2 regions of the uncultured Negativicoccus sp. genome follow, and region 2 is predicted to be linked to the other one. Evidence: riboswitches for the same ligand, from Rfam matches in the RefSeq annotation. Region 2 holds a riboswitch; the other holds the start of a gene.
What was found. Region 2 has a riboswitch for cyclic di-AMP ahead of RDN69_RS04610 (APC family permease). Riboswitches for the same ligand answer to the same signal wherever they lie in the genome.
Positions count from the first base shown of each region.

Region 1: another riboswitch for cyclic di-AMP. It lies ahead of RDN69_RS02460 (NlpC/P60 family protein); the one in region 2 lies ahead of RDN69_RS04610 (APC family permease).

Region 1 covers NZ_CABSTC010000018.1:152-15,131, reverse strand. Annotated here, with positions in the region: gene smc (chromosome segregation protein SMC) at 1-3,051, shown strand, start outside; gene ftsY (signal recognition particle-docking protein FtsY) at 3,048-4,001, shown strand; gene RDN69_RS02505 (CoA pyrophosphatase) at 4,070-4,711, shown strand; gene RDN69_RS02500 (heavy-metal-associated domain-containing protein) at 4,708-4,920, shown strand; gene RDN69_RS02495 (bifunctional precorrin-2 dehydrogenase/sirohydrochlorin ferrochelatase) at 4,920-5,564, shown strand; gene hemA (glutamyl-tRNA reductase) at 5,533-6,828, shown strand; gene hemC (hydroxymethylbilane synthase) at 6,818-7,759, shown strand; gene cobA (uroporphyrinogen-III C-methyltransferase) at 7,761-9,284, shown strand; gene hemB (porphobilinogen synthase) at 9,281-10,267, shown strand; gene hemL (glutamate-1-semialdehyde 2,1-aminomutase) at 10,264-11,574, shown strand; gene RDN69_RS02465 (glycosyltransferase family 2 protein) at 11,682-12,617, shown strand; cyclic di-AMP (ydaO/yuaA leader) riboswitch at 12,626-12,750, shown strand; gene RDN69_RS02460 (NlpC/P60 family protein) at 12,747-13,409, shown strand; gene RDN69_RS02455 (metal ABC transporter ATP-binding protein) at 13,463-14,179, shown strand; gene RDN69_RS02450 (metal ABC transporter permease) at 14,176-14,980, shown strand, end outside.
Region 2 covers NZ_CABSTC010000043.1:85-7,890, forward strand. Annotated here, with positions in the region: partial or broken gene RDN69_RS04600 (cob(I)yrinic acid a,c-diamide adenosyltransferase) at 1-94, opposite strand, end outside; gene RDN69_RS04605 (YafY family protein) at 100-1,260, opposite strand; cyclic di-AMP (ydaO/yuaA leader) riboswitch at 1,455-1,579, shown strand; gene RDN69_RS04610 (APC family permease) at 1,604-3,475, shown strand; gene RDN69_RS04615 (AzlD domain-containing protein) at 3,521-3,850, opposite strand; gene RDN69_RS04620 (AzlC family protein) at 3,844-4,227, opposite strand; gene RDN69_RS04625 (AzlC family ABC transporter permease) at 4,224-4,541, opposite strand; gene RDN69_RS04630 (M20/M25/M40 family metallo-hydrolase) at 5,376-6,515, opposite strand; gene RDN69_RS04635 (DNA polymerase IV) at 6,512-7,705, opposite strand; gene RDN69_RS04640 (hypothetical protein) at 7,763-7,806, opposite strand, start outside.

The DNA.
Region 1 (14,980 bases), on a different contig from region 2:
GTCGATCGGATTTTAATCGGTCGACCGGAAGAACGCAAACTCGTTTTTGAAGAAGTAGCGGGCATTACCCGTTACAAGCTGCGCAAAGAAGAAGGCATGCGCAAATTGCGCGAGGCGGAACGCAATATGGAGCGCGTCAGCGATATTGCGCGACTGCTCGCGCAGGATTTACCGCCGCTGGAAGAAAAAGCGCGGCAGGCGAAACAACGTAATGAGTTGCGCACGCAGGAGGCAAATATCACGCGCAGTCTCGCATGGAAAGCGTGGCAAACGTCGCAACGTCAACTGACGCGCGCAGAGAAAGAATGGATTACCGCAGATCAGGCGGCGACGGCGGAGACAACCGAACTTACGCAGCTGGAAGCGGCGGCGCAGGCGCAAACGGAAGCAGATACGAAAGCGCAACAAATGTTGCGTGAAAAAGAGCAGGCGGCCAACATCGCGGCGCAACATTGCGAACGCTTGCGCAGCGAACTTGCGGTGTTGACGGAGCGCAGTCATCAGCACGCGAAAGAAATGCAGGAAGTGGCGCAGGCGCTGGCGGAAAAGCGGCAGATATTGGAACAGCTTGCGGCGGCGCAGGCGACGACGGTCGCGGCGATAGCGGCCACGGCGCAAGAGCGGGACGAAGCGCAGGCGCGCTTGGCGGAAGGAACGGCGCGGCGTGATCGGTTGCGCGCTGTGTTGCAAGCGGCCCGTGAACAGGTCGCCGACCGGTTGCGACGCGAGGAACGGAGCGCGGCGGAACAGGAGTTTTTGCAGCAAACAGCGCAGCAATTGCAGGAGCGCAATGCCGAACTTACGCGTCGCGCGCGGGAGTTAGACATACGCAAGGAAACATTACAAACGCGTTTGCAGCAGGCGCAAGCGGCACTTGCGACGGCGCAGGCGACCGCATCGGAAAGCAGCCGACAACTCACGGAGCAGGAAGAGGTTGTGAACAAACTGCAGGCGCAGCGCGAAGCGGCGCAGGCGGCTAACGCGAAAGCGCGCGAAACATTGCAGACAACGCAAACGCGGTACCAATATTTACAACAGTTAGCCGACAGCTACGAGGGCTATGGCCGCGCGACGAAAGCGGTTCTTGGCGCCACGGAAGCATGGCGCAGCGACTGCTATGGAACGGTAGCGCAACTTTTGCGCGTGCCGAAGGAATATACCACGGCGCTGGATATAGCGTTGGGCGGTATGCAACAGCATCTCGTGATGCGCGACAGCCAAGCGGCGCAGGCGGCGATTCGTTTTTTACGCCGCACGAAAAGCGGTCGCGTGACGCTGTATCCCTTGGACGAAATGCGGCCGCGGACGCTTACGGATCGCGATCGGGCAATTTTACACGAGCCGGGCGTGATCGGCTTGGCCGCGGAATTGGTGGAAGCGGAATCTTATTTGCAACCGCTGGTTGATTATTTGCTGGGACGTACGGTGCTGGTGGAAGATCTCGCCACCGGTTCGCATCTGGCGGCGAAATACCAACAGCGCATTCGTCTGGTGACGCGCGCGGGTGATCTTTTTCAACCGGGCGGCGCGCTTACGGGCGGCAGCACGCGGCGCGCGGAGCTGACATTATTCGGTCGGCAGCAGGAATTATCCGCATTGCGCGCCCAACTGGAAACGCTTGCCGCACAACCGGAGCGAGAGCTGCCGGACATCTCCGCGGCGCTCGCGCGACGGGATGCCTTACAAAACACCGCGCAGACGACGGCCCTGGCGATTGCTTCGCAAACGGCGCAGCTGCAGGCTCTGCGTGACGAATGGAACGGTATCGTGCGCCAAGCGGATGAAATCCGCAGCGCACAAACGCAGACGGCGGACGAATACCGGCTGACGGTAAACAAGCAAAAAGAACTGACCGTTGCGCCGACAGCAGTCACTGAAACGACAACGGATACGGTCGCGCAGGAAGCGGAGCTGGCTCGCTGCGAGCACGCCTACACCGAAGCGCATGTGGAGTTGGCCACGGTGCAGGCAACGCTGCGGCAACAGGAGCAGGAGAAGGTCCGCCAAACCGAGCAGGAAAAAAATGCGCAGGCGGACATGGAACGGCTTGCGCAACGTGAAAAGGAAATTCAAGCGGCGGCCAAAGCATTGAGCGCTTCGCAGGAAACGTTGCAAAAGCAGGCGGATGAGGCGCAGCAAACGGCGCAGACGGCGAAAGTGCAAGCGGACGCGTTTTACGATGCGCACGCGGAACGTTTGAACGCGCAGCAAGCGGAGCAAGATCAGTTGCGCGCAATGCGGGCAAAAGCGACGGAAACGAAAGTGGAAGCGGCGCGACTTCTGGCAAAAAAGGAAGCGGCGCAGGCGGAAATGGAACAGCAGCGCGAACAATTGGCGATGTATGATTTAGATCCGCAGGCAGTGGAGCCTGCGATCGTCGCGGGAACGCAGGCGACGCTGCTTGCCGAACAACGTCGATTATTGACGGAAATCGCGCGCTTTACGGATATTTCCGAGCAGGCGATTGAGGAGTACGAAAAATCGCGTGAGCGCAGCGAGTTTTATACGGCGCAGCTCGCCGATTTGACCGCGGCCCGCGATACGTTGCAAAATGTAGTGGCGGAGATTGATCGCACCATGCAGGAACAGTTCGCGGCGGCATTTGAAGTCGTGGCCGCCGAGTTCCAGCGGATTTTCGCCCATCTGTTCGGCGGCGGCGAGGCGCAATTGATACTGACGGACGCGGACGAAAATAAACCCGCCGGCGTAGAAATTATGGTCCGACCGCCGGGTAAAAAACAGCAGGCGCTCTCGCTCTTGTCAGGCGGTGAACGCGCTCTGACTGTCATTGCGTTGCTCTTTTCCTTTATGGCCTATCGGCCGGCGCCGTTTTGTCTGGTAGATGAAATTGATGCGGCGTTGGACGATGCCAATATCAAACGTTTCACACGATACTTGGAAACGGGGCGCAACGGCTTGCAATTTATCGTCATTACGCACCGCAAACCGACCATGGCGTCCGCGGATCGCCTGCAAGGCGTGACGATGGTGAAGCGCGGGATCTCGCAATTAATTGCCGTCAATTTGAAACAGTATAAGGAGACACCATGAGCTTTTTGGATAAAGTCCGTGCCGGTTTAGAACGCACGAAAAAAAGTTTTGTCAAAAATATGGAAACGTTGGTTATCGGCTATGACGAAATCGACGAAGAATTTCTAGACGATTTGGAAGCCGTTATGCTGACCGGTGATCTCGGCGTGACGGCAACCGACTACTTGCTCGGTGAAATTCGCACCGCGGTAAAAGAAGGTGAAATTCACAGCACGAAAGAAGTCATGCCCTTCCTCGCCAAAACGATGGAAACATGGCTTGCCGTGGATAATGATCCCGCCGCGCTGCCGCATTCGCCGGAGGTTATTTTAATTGTCGGTGTCAACGGCGTCGGTAAGACAACGAGTATCGGCAAGTTGGCGCAATACTATAAAAACGCCGGTAAAAAAGTTTTACTGGCGGCCGGCGATACGTTCCGCGCCGCCGCGTCCGAACAGCTGACGATTTGGGCGGAGCGTGTCGGCGTACCGATTGTCAAACATCAGGAAGGAGCGGATCCCGCCGCGGTCGTTTATGATGCGTTGGAAGCGGCGTTGGCGCGCAAAAGTGATGTCGTATTGATCGATACCGCAGGACGTTTGCACACCAAAGTGAATTTAATGGGGGAACTCGCCAAAATCAGTCGTGTCGCTGCCAAGTTGGTGCCGGATGCGCCGCACCAAACCTGGTTGGTGCTCGATGCTACCACCGGACAAAACGCAGTGAGTCAGGCGAAAGTATTTGGTCAGTCCGTACCGCTCACGGGCGTTGTACTCACCAAACTGGACGGTACCGCGAAAGGCGGCGTTGTGATTTCCGTCAAGGAAGAACTCGGCGTGCCTGTGAAATGGGTAGGACTCGGTGAAGGCGTTGACGACTTGCAGCCGTTTCGTGCGCAAGAATTTGTCGAAGCGCTTTTCGATGATGAAGATAAAACCGCGACGGAAACGACAAAGGTGCGTTTGCGTTAAGGATGCAAGCACCTTGGTCATAGCTCATTGCGGGTAATGTTATAATAAAGAAATAGGGGGGGCGAACCGTGAAGAATCCGTTACCGCGTCATGCGGATTGGCGCAGCGTCTTACAATATGCCGTTGCCGTACCGCTAATGCCTGCCGACGAGGGCTGGCAACTGGTATTGGAACTGCGAAACCCTCATTTGCGCTCCCATCCCAATGAAGTATCCTTTCCGGGCGGCAGAATTGAAGCCTATGATGCGCATCCCGGTGTGACGGCGCTGCGCGAGATGGCGGAAGAAATCGGCACGCCTTCGGAAAGTTGGGAGTTGCTTGGCGCGTTGCCATTGGCTTACACGGTGAACGGGCGCATGGTAGCGCCATATCTTGCCTTCCGTGAAGATGTCCCGAAATTCGTTTGCAATCCGGCGGAAGTGAATTCCGTGTTTACGGTGCCGTTGCAGTGGCTGATGGAACACGAACCCGTGCGCGTCGAAATGCAGGACGGCGTGCGCCCGGGAGAAAACTTTCCTTATGAACGTGTTACAAGCGTTGTACCCGGATGGACCGGTCGTCAGAAGTACGACGTGTATTTTTATACCTATGGCGATTTTACGATTTGGGGATTGACGGCGCGTATCATTAGAAACTTTTTACAAATTTGTCGGGAACAGAAGATATCCTTCGACTTTGATTTTCGGCAATGGAGAGGAGACTTGACATGAAGACAAAATTGAAAGTGACCGGGATGAGTTGCGAAAATTGCGTGCAATCGGTGACGAAAACATTGCGTGATGTCGAAGGCGTACATGACGCTAAAGTGGACTTGGCCTCCGGCATCGCCGACGTTGATTTTGATGAGACTAAAACCAATGTAGAAGCACTTTGCGCCGCCGTAGACGATATCGGTTTTGATGCGGCAGCGGCGCAATAATGAAACCTAACGGCGTGGCGGCGGTGTTGGATGTGGCACACCGCCGCGTTGTTTGCGTGGGTGCGGGACCGGTGGCGGTCCGTAAATTGCGTAAAGTAATGGGAAAAGCGCAGACGGTCATTGTCATTGCGCCGAAAGCGGAACCGATGATTCGGGACTGGCATGAGGCCGGGCAACTCATCTGGTATCCGCGGACGTTTGCGGCGGATGATGTGCAACAAGGTGATATCGTCATTTCCGCTGCAGGGGCGCAAGTCGGCGCATTGGTAAAAACTGCGGCGCACACAAAAGGAGCGTGGCTCAACGATGCGGTCAATGCCGCCGAGGGGGATCTGATGCTGCCGGCTAACTGGGAAAGCGGCAGCCTTACCGGGACGGTGACATCGCAGGGCGCGATGCCGCGATTGGTCGCGCTGCTCACGCGGGATTTGGAGGAACAGTACGCGGACATCGGTGCGTTTGCCGCGGAACTTGCGCCGTTACGGCAAAAGGTAAGGGAACTGTTGCCGAAACCAGCAGAACGGCAAGCGTTTTGGCGAACGTACTTGCCCGATGATACCTTGGAACGGATTCGCCGCGGGGAAAAAGAAATCATAAAAGGGGAGATTTTGCATGCAATTGGCCGTCTTGGGGCTGAATCATAAAACGGCGCCTATCGAAGTACGTGAACAATTCGCACTGGACGCTACGCAAGTTCATCAGGCGCTGACCGAGATTTACGGTCTGGCCGAGCTGGATGAAGCGGTGCTTTTAGCGACTTGTAATCGTACGGAATTATATGCCGTGGTGGCCGATGATGTTCCGCCGCTGGCAGCGATGCAGAAGCTGTTTGCCAAAATCGGTACTGCGGTTTCACAAGAATATACGTATTACTATAAGGGCGAAGATGCGGTACGCCATCTGTTTCGCGTCGCGGCCGGCATGGATTCGCTCGTTATCGGTGAAGGACAGATTCTCTCGCAGGTGAAGGTGGCCTATTTGACCGCGGTGCGGGTCGGAACGACCGGTACCATCAGCAATATGCTGTTTCAACGGGCGCTTGCCATCGGCAAAAAAATCCGCACGCAAACGAGCATTGCGGATAATCCCGTTTCGGTAAGCTATGCGGCCGTCAAGCTAACGCAACAGATTTTCGGTTCGCTTGGGGAACGACGGGCGCTGATTTTAGGCGCCGGAACGATGTCGGAACTGATGGCGAAACACCTCATCGGCCACGGCTTGCAAACCCTGCTGATTGCCAACCGCAGCATGGATAAAGCGGAAGTGCTTGCAAAAAAATATCACGGTCGCGCCGTGCCGCTGGAAGAGCGCTTGCGTTGGGCGGGACGTGTGGATGTCATTTTAACCTCGACCGGTGCCAATACGTATTTAATTGATTACGAGCAGGCGGTGGAGTTGATGCATAAGCGTCAGGGGCGACCGCTGGTGATGATCGATATTGCCGTGCCGCGTGACATCGATCCGGAAGTATCTAAAATTGAGGGGATCACCTTATACAACCTGGATGACTTGGAACAGGTCGTCGACGAAAATAAAGAAATGCGGGCCCAGGAAGCGGAAGCGGCGTACCCCTTGCTGGAAGAAGCGGTGGCTGAATTAATGGAAAAATACAGCTATTTTTCCATGCGTCCGTTGATGGCGGCCGTGACCGATCGCTTTGAAATCGTGCGTAAGCGCATTGTGCATCGCGCGTTTGCCAAGTTGCCCAATGTGCAAGACGATGAACGTCGCGTGATTGAGGGCATGTCGAAAGTGCTTGTACGAAAATTATTACGCGATCCGATGATTCATTTCCGCGAGGTGGCGGGGACAGAGGACGAGAAGATGTATTGGCAAATCCTGGCGGATGTATACCAATTGCCATTACCTGCGGAGGCGCGGCCGGAGGAAACTGACGATGCGAAATGAATGCCAAGTAGGTACGCGCCAAAGCGCGCTGGCACTGTGGCAGACCCGGCATGTGATTACGCTTTTAGAAGCGTTGCCGGCCGCGAAAGGGATCACGTTTACGACAACCAAAGTCAATACGGAAGGGGATCGTAAACTGCAACAGGCCTTGCATACGTTTGGCGGTAAAGGAGCGTTCACGGAAGCACTTGAGGCAAAACTTTTGGACGGCAGCATTGATTTTGCCGTACACAGCTTGAAAGATATGCCGACTAAACTGCCGCAAGGTCTTGTGATCGGAGCGATTCCGCAACGGGCCGCCGTAGAGGACGCGTTTGTCTCCGCCGACGGCACTCTGTTGCGCGATTTACCGGCCGGTGCGCGGGTAGGAACGTCCAGTTTACGTCGAACGGCGCAGCTTTTACATTGGCGACCGGATTTGGTGCCGGTATCGATTCGCGGCAATGTGCAAACGCGTTTGGGAAAAATCGAAACAGAAGATTTGGCGGGCGTTATTTTAGCGCGCGCCGGTTTAGAGCGTCTGGGATTGGCGGATCGCATTACGGAAGTATTGCAAGCGCCTCAATGGTTGCCGGCGGCCGGCCAAGGCGCATTGGCCATTGAATGTCGCGCCGATGATGAAGAATTGTTGGCGCTGCTCGCGGGCATTCATGATCCCGAAACGGCAGCGGCCGTGGCGGCGGAACGCGCGATTTTAACCGCGCTGGAAGGCGGCTGTCAGGTTCCGATCGGCGCTGCGTCTGTGTATGAAAACGATACCATTCAAGTACAGGGACGATTATTATCGCTGGACGGCGCAACGGTCATTGAAGCCGTACGAACCGGAAAATGCCGCGCGGCCGCGTCGTTGGGACAAGCCGTTGCGGAAGAAATCTTGGCTAACGGCGGACGCGAGTTATGGACGAAAGTCCGCGCGATGTTGGAGGGATGAGATGGCGGGAATTGGATATTTAATCGGTGCGGGGCCGGGCGATCCCGGCTTACTGACGGTCAAAGGGCAAGACTGCTTAAAAAAAGCGGATGTTGTCATTTATGATTACTTGGCCGATGACAGCTTGCTGTTTTTGACGCGGCCCGACGCGGAATTGATTTATGCCGGTAAACAGGCGGGAAAGCACACGCTGAAACAGTCGGAAATCAATGCGCTGCTCGTTGAAAAGGTAGCACAGGGGCATACGGTAGCGCGTTTAAAAGGCGGTGATCCGTTCGTTTTCGGGCGCGGTGGGGAAGAAGCGCTCGCGTTACGGGAAAATAACCTGGCCTTTGAAATCGTTCCGGGTGTCACCAGCGCGATCGCCGCGCCGGCGTATGCGGGTATTCCCGTGACACATCGCGCGGTGGCGACATCATTTGCGGTAGTTACGGGGCACGAAGATCCGACAAAACCGGAAGCCTCCATGCGCTGGGAGCATTTAGCGACCGGCGTAGACACATTGACATTTGTCATGGGACTTGGCAAACTGCGCAAAATTGTCGGTGAACTGATTGCGCACGGACGACCGGCGACGACTCCTGCCGCAGTTGTGCGTTGGGGTACAAAAGCCGAGCAGGAAACCGTGGTGGCTACATTGGCGGAATTGCCGGCGGCGGTGGAAGCGGCGGGTTTGAAACCGCCGGGACTGTTGGTTATCGGCGAGGTGGTGGCGTTGCGTGATAAACTGCGCTGGTTTGAAGATCAGCCGCTGTTCGGTAAACGTATCGTTGTCACTCGTGCGGCCGATGTCGCGTCGGTGCTGGGTGAGAAGCTGGCGCGTTTGGGCGCGCAACCGCTCTATATTCCGGCGATTCGTCGCCAGGCGACAGACAATACGGCAGAGCAAAAGCAAGCGGTGCAAAATGCCGCTTCGTATGATTATTTACTTTTTACCAGTCCCTATACCGTGGAACGATTCTTTGCCGTGCTCACGGAATGCGGTCGCGACAGTCGCGACCTGGCGACGCTGAAAATCGCGGCGGTCGGTTCGAAAACGGCAGAAAAATTACGACGTTACGGTATTCTGGCGGATATTGTACCGGAGACGGCGCAGGCGGAAGGATTATTGGCCGCGCTTAAAGATGAAGTAATGACCGGTAAGCGCGTGCTTTTGCCGCGGGCGATGCAGGCTCGCGAATTGTTACCGGAGACGCTGCGCAAAGCGGGCGCTGTGGTAGATGTAGTGCCGTTTTATGAAACCGTACCGGAGACCTCGCGCAAAGATATTTTTCAAAAGGAACTGCAAAGCGGAAAAATTTCCGCGATTACGTTTACCAGTGCATCCACCGTGACCGGTTTGTTGGCGATGTTGGAAGATCCGTGCAATGAACTTGCGGGCATTCCGTTGATTGCGATCGGCGAAATTACCGCCGACGCGTTGCGCCAAGCGGGTCTGGAGCCGGATCGACTGGCGGCGAAAGCGACACAGGATGCCATGGTTGATGCTGTACTGGATGTATTTCGAAAGGAAGCGAATGTATGATTACTCCGTATGATCGTCCGCGCCGTTTGCGCGCCGACCGCAATATTCGACGCATGGTGCGCGAAAACGCATTATCTGTCAATGATTTGATTTATCCGTTATTTATCGTTCCGGGGGAAGGCGTTAAAGAAGAAATCGCAAGCCTGCCGGGTCAGTACCATCTTTCCGTCGATGAAGCGGTTAAGATGGCCAAAGAAGCGGCTGAGCTCGGCATTCCCGCAGTGGAAATTTTCGGCATTCCGACCTATAAAGCGGCGGATGGCGATTCCGCGTGGGATGACAATGAACCGGTGCAACAGGCGGTTCGCGCGATTCGCAAAGAAGTACCGGAACTGTATGTGATTACCGATGTCTGTCTGTGCCAATACACGGAAAGCGGTCACTGCGGCCATGTGGAAAACGGCTGCATTATGAATGACGAAAGCTTGCCGCTGCTTGCTAAAGTGGCGGTCAGTCATGCGAAAGCCGGCGCGCATATGGTCGCGCCGAGCGATATGATGGACGGTCGCATTGCGGTGCTGCGCGAAGCGTTGGATGAAGCGGGTTACAGCGATGTGGCGATTATGAGTTACGCGGCGAAATACGCGTCCGCTTACTATGGTCCGTTCCGTGATGCTGTACATTCGGCGCCGCAGTTCGGAGATCGTAAAACCTATCAAATGGATCCGGCGAATGCGCGCGAAGCCTTGAAAGAAATTGAACTGGACTTGTTGGAAGGCACCGACGCGATCATCGTGAAACCGGCGCTAGCGTATCTTGACGTCGTACGTGCGGCGCGTGAAATTACCCATTTGCCGATCTGCGTGTATAACGTCAGCGGCGAATATGCGATGGTCAAAGCAGCCGGCGCCGCCGGTTTGATCGATGAAAAGCGACTTATTATGGAAACGCTGCTGTCGATGAAACGCGCGGGTGCGGATTTGATTATCACGTACCACGCATTGGAAGCGGCTCGCTGGATACGAGAGGGGTATGAAGGATGAGTCGGACGCGTTCGTCAGAAGCATTCGCTACGGCGCAGAAATTTATGCCGGGCGGCGTGAACAGTCCCGTCCGTTCGTTTCGTAACGTCGATACGACACCGCCGTTTATCGCCAAAGGTAAAGGCAGTCATATTTTTGATGTCGACGGCAATGAATACATCGATTACGTTCTCAGCTGGGGACCTTTGATCCTCGGCCATGCCGATGCCGACGTTGTCGCAGCGATTCGTGAACAGGCGCAATACGGCACGAGTTACGGCGCGCCGACGGAATTAGAAACGGAAATTGCGCAAAAAGTACAGACTTTTTTCCCGGCGATTGAAATGATTCGTCTGGTCAGCTCCGGGACCGAAGCTACGATGAGCGCGTTACGGTTGGCGCGCGGCTATACGGGGCGCGATAAGATTGTGAAATTTGTCGGCTGCTACCACGGTCACAGCGACGGACTCCTGGTCAAAGCGGGTTCCGGCGCGGCGACAATGGGCGTTCCCGACAGCCCGGGAATTCCGTCGGAAATTGCAGCGGATACGCTGACGATTCCGTATAACAATCCGGACGCGGTCAAAGAACTTTTTGCTCAATACGGCGATGAAATTGCCGCCGTGATTGTGGAAGGCGTCGCGGGTAACATGGGTTGCGTATTGCCGCAGCCGGGCTATTTGCAACTCTTGCGCGAATTGACGCAGAAAGCCGGCGCGCTTTTGATTGTCGATGAAGTCATGAGCGGTTTTCGCGCGGCGGCCGGTGGTGCCTGTGAATATTTTGACATCACACCGGATTTGATTTGCCTCGGTAAAGTAATCGGCGGCGGTTTACCGGTCGGTGCGTTCGGCGGTAAACGCGAAGTGATGGAAAAATTGGCGCCGCAAGGACCGGTGTATCAGGCGGGGACGCTTTCGGGTAATCCGCTCGCGGTAACGGCGGGACTGGCGACGATGAATAAATTATCCGCGGACCGTTTTACAGAATTGACTGCGAAAACGGAAACGTTGTGCCAAGGCTTGGAAGCGGCGGCGAAGGACGCGGGAGTGCCGATCATTGTGCATCGGATCGGTTCGATGTTCACCGTGTTTTTCAATGAGCATGAAGTCACGGATTACGATACGGTAGCGACTTCGCACTTGGATGAATTTAATGTCTATTTCCTCGCTATGCTGGAGGCCGGTGTGTATTTAGCGCCGAGTCAATTCGAATGCGGCTTTATGTCGCTTGCGCATACGGATGAAGATATTCGCCAAACGCTTGCTGCGGCGCGTAAAGCGTTCCAAAAAGTAGCGGCTTTTCGGGAGCATAAAGGGCGTAATTAGGGAGCGGTTCGGCGCTCAATAAAAGCTGTCCGCAGTTGCAGTTGTCGCAGTGGCGCGGTTCTTTCGCTTATGGTAAAATAAAAAAGTAGTAGTGTTTGGTGGTAGAAATGCTGATTTCAATCGTTGTTCCTTTTTTCAATGAAGAGGACAATATATTGCACTTTTACGATGCGTTATGTGAAGTGGCTGCGCATCGTGACGAGTCATTTGAGTTTTTATTTGTCGATGACGGCTCAAGTGATCGCACGCCGTTGATTTTAACGGAGCTTGCGGAACGGGATGCCCGCGTGACCGCTTTTATTTTGGCACGTAATTTCGGACATCAAACCGCGCTTACCTGCGGTTTGGATCATGCTCGCGGCGATGCGGTGGTTACCATGGATGGAGACATGCAGCATCCGCCGACGATGATTCCGGACCTGCTGGATAAATGGTATGACGGTTATGAAGTGGTACAGACGGTACGGCTTTCGACCGCCAATGTCGGTGCGTTCAAAAAATGGACCTCGAAACTCTACTATCGTTTCATTAATTCGATTTCCCAAGTGCAGATTACCGAAGGCGGTTCCGATTTTCGCCTGATTGATCGCAAAGTGGCGGACAGCTTATTGCTGTTTCGCGAAAAGGCGCGATTTATCCGCGGCCTGGTAAGCGATATCGGCTATCGGCAAACGCAAATTACATTCCGTGCACCGGCGCGCTATGCCGGCGAAAGTAAATTTTCGTTGCGTAAGATGGTGCGGTTCGCCTTGGACGGAATTACTTCATATTCGACGTTGCCGCTGCGTATGGCTCTCTATGTGGGAGTGTTGTCAGGCATCGGCAGCTTGCTTTTGATCATCTATGTGCTGTTGATTAAGTATTATTTCCTGGAAGCGGTTCCCGGTTGGGCCACGCTTGCTGTGATGATGTTGCTATTCGGCGGCTTGCAGTTGATCTTTTTGGGAATTATCGGTGAGTATATCGGGCGCATTTTTGCGGAGGTAAAGGATCGACCTCTGTATTGGTTGCGCGGTACGGTGAATCAGAAAACGAGACATTAACAACAAAACACGAAAGTGTGCCGAAGCGCATATGCGCGCGGGGGAACCAAATGTTTTCGGGGTGTATCTTGCAAAAGACGGTCAGCTCTTGGCCGAACCCGTCAGCTAACCTCGCAGGCGGAAGGGAGCATGATGGTAGGAATACGACGCTGGACTTGTATGGCGATGTTTTTAATGGTACCGCTGGCAGTGGGAGCCACCTATCACCCGGGAGATATCGGCGAAGATATTTCGACGATTCAGCATCGCTTGGGAACGTTAGGGTATCACTTGGAAGCGGACGGCGTATACGGTCCGGCCACGGAAGATGCCATTCGGGAATTTCAGGAAGCGCATGGTTTGGAAGCGGACGGCTTGGTTGGTCCGGCTACCTATCGCGCGTTGCTGAGTCGTGACATACCGACCAGTCGCGGCGATTTTTCAACGCTGCTGGTGCGGCGGCTGATTTCTGTCGCGCAGGAATATATCGGTGTACCGTATCTTTTCGGAGGTTCTACCCCCAGCGGTTTTGACTGCTCGGGCTTCGTTCAGTTTGCTGCCAAAGCGGCCGGATTGGTATTGCCGCGGTCGGCCGATGAACAATACCACATGGGGCGTAGCGTGAGTCGCAGTCAAATGCAGCCGGGGGATCTGGTCTTTTTCTCGACATATACGGACGGTGTATCGCACTCGGGTATTTACTTGGGGGGCGATCGTTTTATCAGTTCCACATCGAGTCGCGGCGTAGTCATCGACAGCTTGTCGGAGGGCTACTGGAACGATTGTTATGTGGGTGCAAGGCGGTTAATTTAAGAGGCGTAAGCCTCTTTTTTTATGAAATAAACATTTGAAGGATCAATCAGATAATGAACACATGGATTACAGCGCAAAACTTGGCATTTCGGTATGACAACGAGACGGTATTTACCGATATACACTTTGCCGTGGAGCACGGCGGATTTACTTTGATCGTCGGTCCGAACGGCGCCGGGAAAACAACGCTGCTGCGGCTGTTAGCGGGACTCCTGACGCCGGCCGAGGGAACGATTACGATTGCCGGCCAATCGCCGCAAGCTTGGCAACGCGCCGGCGGTATCGGTTTCGTGCCTCAGCATTACAATCAAAATACGGCATCATTTCCCGCGACGGTGAACGAAGTAGTCGATCTCGGCTTTTGGGGAACCGAGATTTCACATGCCGAACAGATCAAACAACGTCAGGCAGTACTCACTAAAGTGGGGATGGCGGAATGGGCGCATAAACGTATCGGTGATCTGTCGGGAGGTCAACAGCAGCGTGTCATGCTGGCGCAGGCGATTGCCGCGCGGCCGGCATTGCTGCTTTTGGATGAGCCGACCAGCGGGATCGACTATACGGCAGGAAATATGCTGCTGGATCTGCTCAGCAATATTCAGGCGGAGCAGCAGACAACAATTATTATGGTGACGCATGATATCGCGCGCGCGTTACCGCATGCCGACCGAGTGCTTTGCATCGACCGTACGCTTTGTTATGACGGTCCGCCGCATCAATTTGTCACCAGCCATGCGACCGGATTGCACATGGCGGAGGTGGTCGGATGATGGAAATGCTCAGCTATGAATTTATGCAGCGCGCGTTTTTGGCCGGCCTTATTGTCGCGTTGCTCTGTCCTTTAGTCGGGATGTTTGTCGTGATTCGGCGGCAGTCGCTTTTGGGAGACGGTTTGGGACATATTGCCTTTGCCGGCGTCACGGGAAGCGCGTTGCTAGGCATTAATCCCGCGATCGGCGCGGTCGTTTTGACACTCGCCGCGGCGGGCGGTATTGAAATCGTGCGCCGCAAGCATCTGCAATACGGCGATATGGGGTTGGCGTTGTTTTTCTACGGCGGTTTGGCGTTGGCAGTCGTGTGCAGCTCGCTCGCGCGGATCCCGAATACCAGTTTGATGAGCTTTCTCTTCGGCAGTATTTTAACGGTTAATTGGGCAAATATTGCGGCGATTGCGATCATTGCATTGCTTGTTATATTGTCGCTCGGAAAATTTCATACGCCGCTGCTGCTGGCCAGTTTTCAGCCGGATATCGCACATACGCGAGGGATCCGTTTGGAACGCATGAATATGTTTTTCGCCTTGCTGGTGGCGGCGGTCGTGGTGATCGGCATGTCGATTGTAGGGATTTTGTTGGTGAGTGCGCTCATGATTGTACCGGTTGCGGCGGCGCATTTGTGGCGGCGAGGATTTAAACAAACGGCAGCCATTGCGGTCGCGTACTCGTTTACGATGGTACTGTGCGGACTTTGGGGCTCGTACAGCTGGGATCTTGCGCCCGGCGGCACCATTGTCTTAACGGGACTGGCTCTGTACACATTGACAGCGGTCTTAGCACCGTTTTTACATACCC
Region 2 (7,806 bases):
GACCGGCGCCGACGGCGCGAATCGCAAGCCCGATCGCGGCGGTGGTTTTGCCTTTACCGTCTCCCGTATAGACCTGGATATAGCCTCGTTTCATCGACGTCACCTCATCTCGACATGATCAAAATATAACGGTTCTTCATGGCGATACGCGTCCGCCATGGCGATGGCCGCCCGTTGCAGATCGTGCACCAGTGATGCCGGTGCCAGCACTTTCACGGCCGGACCGAATTGCAACGACCAGTGGAAGAGCGCGGTAGCGTTCACGGTGACTCCGACGACCACGGTTTTGTCCGTAACTTCGCTGATCGTGCAGGAGGTTCCGAAATCGTCCATGACGGCGTCCAAGATCTCGCGATCACATCGGAATAAACACGGTACCGCCGGTCCGGCAAACATGTTGACATGCTCCGCCAGATGCTTCGGTAAATGCAATTCGTCATCGCCCGACTGCGTCACTTCGCGCAGCGGACGAAGCTCACGGTTTTTTTCGATTCGCACATCCTGCATCCGATCGACGCGGTAATGCGAAATATCATCATGCCCTTCGGTATTACCGATCAGGTAGAAACGACCGTTCGTCGCAACCACCGCGTACGGGCTCACCCGGTAGCGATGCGGACGCTTGCGATGCCGGCGAACGCGCGGCCGCTGCTGCTTATCCGGACCGTATTGCAGGTAATGGAACACGACCGGTTGCTGCGTTTCAATCGCTTCATTCAAGACGTCCAACGAATACAGCATCTGCGCGTTGGCGGGACTTTCCTGCTGCCAGTTGAGCCAGCTCTCATTCGGAATGTTGTGAACTCCCAACGTGGGATTCGTATAATACCGACTTTGCAACCGCAACAGTTTTTGGATCATGTCCTCGACCTGCCGGGCCGGTAAATGCGAAAACAACAGGCCGTCAATGAGCGTGGTCAGTTCCACCGGCGCGAATTCATGCTCGTAATACCACGAACCGTAGACATTTTCCACTTTTTCGCGGCTCGCGCTCTTGCGCTGCCACGGTTTGTAACCGAGCGGATAGCCCGCTTCCAAGAGATTGACCAGGTTGCGTTTGACGGCTTTACGATCTAAGACCATTCCATAGTCTTCTTGCAGGTGCGTCAGAATCTGCTGCTGCGACAGCGGATGTTCGGGATCGGAAAAGCGGCGCAGTATCGTCAAGATGTACAATACACTCAGCTTCTTCGCCGGAATCTCGGACGGCGACGTCATCACGCGCAACTCCCGTTCAGTTGCTTTCGTTCCCTTTTGCATGGGCACACCTCCTTGCCGCAATGCTATCTGTAATTTCAGTATAGCACGATTTAACGCCATAAAACAGTCATAAAAGAGCATTTATGAACTTTTTAGCGGCGACGAAGTCCGTTTTGCCGACGGATTTATGTTACGTCGCCAGCCGCTGTTTTTTCCTATTTACAAGACATTTCCGCGGCGCTATAATGTGGAAGTAAAACGAAATGCCGAATTTTCTGACGGAAAACGGGGGAACCAAATCTTGGGGTGAATCGAAAGAGGAAGACAACCTTATGCTTCTAACCCGACAGCTAACCTCGTAGGCAAAAGGTAAGGTCCCATGGGACCGGGAGGTCTATTTTTCATGCGCAAATTTACATTTTCTTCATTTTCTCAATTGCTTTTAGGGCGCCCGCTCAAGAGTACGGAACTCAGTCACGAACGGCTGCCGAAGTGGAAAGCGTTGCCGATCTTTTCGTCTGACGCGCTTTCCTCCATCGGTTACGGTCCGGAACAAATCGCGCTGGTTTTGGTATTGCCGGGGCTGATTTTATACAACTACTTTCCGTGGATTATCGCGGCGATCGTGGCGTTGCTTTTCATCATTACGATTTCCTACGCGCAGGTCATCAAGGTGCATCCTCAAGGCGGCGGTGCCTATTCGATCGCCAAAGAGTATCTCGGTGAATACCCGGCGCTGCTCGCGGCGGCGAGTCTATGCGCGGACTACGTGTTGACGGTCGCGGTATCGGTATCATCCGGCACGGCGGCGCTGATTTCCGCGTGGCCGGCGCTCATACCGTACCAAATCGGCATTGATCTTTTCGCGGTGTTTGCGATATTGATGCTGATTAATTTACGCGGTTTGCGCGAAGCGTCCAACGCCTTTGTCTGGCCGACCTATGCTTTTTTGGTCACGGCGTTGATGCTCGCCGGATCGGGGATCTACCAAATTTTTGTGCTCGGTCGACCGCCGGTCATTTTGCCGCAAGCGACGACCACACTCACGCCGGGCACCCTTTGCTTTTTACTGTTGTTGGCTTTCGCCAACGGCTGTTCTTCCATGACCGGCGTGGAAGCGATCGCAAACGGCGCGGGCGCGTTTCGGGAACCGGTAGCGAAGAACGCGAAAAAAACGATTGCCGTAATGGCGATTATCCTGTCGACGCTGCTGATCTCCACGGGTTTTCTCATCGTGCATTTCGGCTTGCTGCCGAGCGCGGACCGCACCTTGCTCTCCCTCTTGGCGGAAACCGTGTGGGGACGCGGAACCGGTTATTTCATCTTCCAGCTGCTGACCATGGTGATTCTATATTTAGCCGCCAACACCGCGTACAACGGTTTGCCGCCGCTGATGTCCATTTTGGCGCAGGACGGTTACCTGCCGCGCTACCTCGCGCATCGCGGCGCGCGTCTTTCCTTTGCCAACGGCATCATTTTACTGTCGCTTTGCGCCGGCGGATTGATCATCGCGTTCCACGGCAGTGTGGAGCATTTGATTTCGCTGTACGCAGTGGGCGTATTTCTTTCCTTCACATTGGCCCAGGCGGGTCTTTGCGTGCATTGGCTCCGCCAACAGCCGCGCCCGTACGGACGACTCTTGCTGAACGGCTTCGGCGCGCTGGTCACGGCGGCCGTCGTGGGCATCATTTTAGTCACCAAATTCATTCACGGCGCCTGGATCATTTTAATCTTCCTGCCGATTTTAATGCGCATATTTAAGGCGATTCACACGCACTACGAAAAGGTACGGGAAGCGTTGACACTTTCCTCGGAAGAGCTGACGAATATTCTGTCGCAACCGGTCAACGAGCACCACGTGTTGTTGCCGGTCGCAAGTCCCACGCGCGCCGTCGCGCGCGCCTTGCGTTACGCGCGCGACATTACCGACGATGCGCACATTCACGCGCTCCATATCGCCATTGACGCGGAGGCCGGCGAACGTGTCCGCCAAAAATGGCACCGACTTTTGCCTGCGATTTCAATTGAGGTAATACCGTCGCCGTATCGGGATTTCTCCGAGCCTTTGTTGGATTACATCAAAGCATTTCGCGACCGCCACCCCGACGCGTCGATTGCGGTATTAATTCCGGAATTTGAGGTCGGCTCGGGCTGGGAGCGTCTGTTGCATAACCAACAAGGTTTGCAGCTGCGCTGGCAGCTTTTAAATCGATTTGACGTGATCGTGACAACCGTCCCGCTGCTATTGACGGATCCTCATGAGAAAAAAGAGTAAACAAAAAGAACGGACATTCCTGTCCGTTCTTTTTATTTTCTTTGCTTACGCGGCGACCAGTACGCTCAGACCGTAATGCACCAAAATGCTCGCGAGGACGATGAGCACTAAATTCGCGCGGTAAAACGCGAGCCCGATCGCAACCAGCAACGACACCGTCGTGGCGAGCAATGGCGTCTCCTCCATGCTGACAAATACGCCGGGCACGATCAACGCGCCCAACACGGCGAAAGGGATCAGAGCAAGCGCAAAGGAAAGTTTCGGCGGCACTTTATCCGCTCGCCAAAAGAACGGCGGCGCAATGCGCGGCACCAAAGTAACGAACCACATGCCGATCAGCAAAAGAATATAAAAGGCATCGCTTTGATTTACCATTGTAATCGCTTCTTTGCCGCCGTGACCAATGCGACCGCGCTGACTGTCGCGATGAAAATCGTCAAACCGTGGCCGATGCCGAGCAATGTCGCCAACGCGTACAACAGCAAATTCATCGTGACCGCGATCAGCGTCACCAAACGCGCCTGCGGCTGTTCCCGCAACGCCGGCACCAGCAGGCCGAGAAACATCGCGTATAAACCGATGCCCATGGAACTTGCGAGCGCGGGCGGCAATAAATCGGTCAGTCCGATGCCGAACGCCGTGCCGACTACCCAGGAGAGATAACCCGACAGACCGATCCCGATGACATACGCCGGCGGCAAGGCCTGATGTTTTTCCAAGAGCGCGACGGAAAATAATTCATCGGTCGTCAACGAACCGACCGCCAAACGCTCCGACTTCGTCGCCCCGCTTCCAAATTATGCGCGAGCCCCGCCGCCAAAAGCAGGTTGCGGGAATTCACCAGCAGCGTGGTTAAAATAATTTCCCACACGCCCGTGCCGGTAATCATCAAGTTCGCCGCCATAAACTGCGCGGAACCGGCGTAGACGACCGCGGATGACGCCAGCACGAACCACGCGGGCATGCCGTACACGGAGGATAAGACACCGTACGCGATCGCGATCGGCATATAGCCGATGGCAATCGGCACTCCTTTCGCCAAACCGCGGCGAAAATGCTTATTCATCGGCGTCTCCTCCTTGTTATAATAATTAGCCTACGGTAACAGATACCGCCGCGCGAAGCAAGATTTTTATCGTTTTATGCCGTTTTGTAGCGATAGCAATGCGGCAAAATGCAAATACATCGAAGCCAAATAAAAGCCGCATCGCACATTTCATTATCTTCGTAATGACACGACCCGTTTTCGCAAAAGAATAGGCTCGACCGCAAAAATGAGCGGATTCATCCATATCGCGTGTCTATATAAGCGTATTCGTCTACGCTAACGCGCTGCGTTGGCAACTTGTCCACGACATCGCCGCGAAACGCAGCAAACGGTGGAAAACCTTCTCGGAAAATACATTTTTACCTAAGCCAAACATTTAACAGCGCCGATTTTACACGTTTTTCTCACTTTAAATTGATTTTTGCCGTGCACAAAAATTATTTATCCACCGATCTATCCAAGTTATCCACTTCATTTTATTTCTTTATTTTGTTTTCAAACCATTGATTTAGCCTTTGCTTTACAAGCATCTTTATTTTTGTATCGGTAGTTATTATTAAGAAATCAAAAAAGTTTTCCACATAGATTGCTGTCTACTGACAGTGTATTGTTTGCAAAAACAGTGAGTTTACGCAATTCTCATTAAATTTATTGTATTTTTGACATGGACATGTGGATAAATGTGGATAAGCGTGTGGATAAACCACATTTTCTACACTTATCCACATGCTTTCCACAAATTTTATTTTGACGATGAAAATACATTTATTTCTTTTTATTCCGCAGTGTTCCACAAAAAAAGAGCCGCGAGGGCTCTTTTTTTAATGCTTAAACGACGATATTATTTGCGTTTCAGTGCTGCACGTGCGGCAACTGTTCAATAATGCGATATACCCATTCACCGGTTTGGTACAGGTGTTCTTCCAACAGGCATTCTTCCGGCGTGTGAACTTTGGTCATGCCGGTCGCAAGTACGGCTGCCGGGAAGCTGTGTTTATTGAAGTTGTTGGCGTCGCTGCCGCCACCGGTCGCGCCGACATTCGGTTCCAAACCCGCTTCTTTCGCCGCGCGTTTGGCGACTTCGATGCAGAGGCTGTTTTCATCGACCAGGTACGGCTGATAAATTTCTTCCACTTCGACTTCCGCTTTGCCGCCCGGGAAATCTTTTTCCACGGACATGAACGCTTCTTTCATCGCGTCCGTCTGCTGTTTCAATTTGGCCAAATCACGGCTGCGCGCTTCGGCTTTGACGCTACATTTATCCGCCACGATGTTCGTCGCGATGCCGCCGTCGATGAAACCGACGTTCGCGGTGGTTTCTTCATCAATACGACCGTACGGCAGACGCGCCAGCGCCGTGCCCATCATGACGATGGCGTTCACGCCGTCTTCCGGCGCCAGGCCCGCGTGCGAGCGTTTGCCGTGCATGGTGACGCGAATCGCGTTTTGACCCGGTGCCTGGTTAATGATTTTACCCGGCGCGCCGGACGAATCCATAACGTAACCGAAATCGATGCCTTGCGTAAGTTTCGTGTCGATATTGCGTGAGCCGCGTAAGCCGCCTTCTTCCGCCACGCAGAAGATGATAACGATCTTGCCGTGCGGCAGAGCGTTTTCTTTCATCAGGCGCAAGCCTTCCAAAATCGCGGCCACACCGGATTTGTCATCGCCGCCCAAAATCGTATCGCCTTTCGAAGTAATCACGCCGTCTTTCAAGACCGGTTCGATCCCCGCGCAGGGTTCGACGCAATCCATATGCGCCGTGAAAGCGACCGTCGGCAAGCCTTCCATCGTCGCACCGAAAGTGGCGATAATATTGCCGGCATTGCCGTTAATTTTGCTGCCCGCATCATCTTCTTTAACATCTTGCGCGCCCAGTTTTTTCAGACGTTTTTTTAGTAAATCGGCGACTTCCCGTTCATCACCTGTCGAGCAAGGGATGCGAATCAATTCGTAAAATTCGTTCAACATGCGTTCTTTATTAACATTCATCGTTTCTTTCCCCTTTCGTCACCGGTGGTTGTCTCACTGTCCCACCAAAATCCTCTGCGAATAGCCGTCGGGCCATATTTGTCCTGGAGTTTGTCGATCGTTTCCTGCGCCTTGCGCTCGCGCGCCGTGCCGTCCGCAAAGAGCGACATCGGCTCCGTTCCCGCCGGCAACAGTCCCGATACGGTCACGCCCAGGAGTCGTATACCTTCTGTGAGTTTAAGTTTATTATACAACGAGAAAACCGCCGCCGACAACGCCTGCGGTAAATCAATCGGATCGGCGAGCGTCACGGAGCGCGTAAGCGTCTTGTACGAACCGTAACGCAATTTCAACGTGACCGTGCGGGCGACCAGTCCTTTTTGACGCAAGCGGCGCGCGACGGTATCACTCGCCCGCAAAAGGTAACGGCGAATATCCGCATCCGCGTGGAGATCCTCCGCGAACGTTTCTTCTTCCCCGATCGATTTGCGCGGCGCGTGCGCGACAATGGGACGATCATCGCGGGCGTGCGCCAATTCCCAAAGCGTTTTGCCCTGCTGGCCGATCTGCCGCACCAATTGATCCGGATCGGCCGCCGCCACATCGGCGATCGTGACATAGCCGAGCGTTTCCAAATCCGCTTCCAACTTCGGACCCACGCCCCAAAGACGACGCACCGGCAACGACGCGATCATTTCCTGCGCCTGTTCATAAGGAATAATGACCAAACCGTGCGGCTTTTCCAAATCGCTCGCAAGCTTCGCTAAAAATTTATTGCCACCGATGCCGACCGACGCCGACAAACCGACCGCATCGTAAATATCACGTTGCACGCTGCGGCCGAGCGCTTTGAGCGTCGGAAACTGCGTCCCCATGCCGGAGATATCCAAAAACGCTTCATCGAGCGACAGCGGCTCGATTTCGGGCGCGTATCGATATAACACTTCATGAATCAACGCGGATACTTCACGATACACATGCATGCGCGGACGCACAAAAATTCCCTGCGGACAGCGTTGGCGCGCAATGCTCCCCGCCAATGCCGAATGCACGCCGTACGCGCGCGCTTCGTAGGAGGCGGTCGCCACCACGCCGCGCCGTTCCGAGGCGCCGACAATTACGGGCAGTCCTCGCCATTGCGGGTGGTCGCGTTGCTCGACGGAAGCGTAAAACGCGTCCATATCCACATGCATGATCCAGCGTCTGCGCATCGTATCTCCTTTCTAAAAAGATTCACCCGCCGCTCGACGGGTGAATCTTTTACTTGCTCATTTTTTCGACGCGACTTTCGGTTTCGCCGCGGGTTTTACCG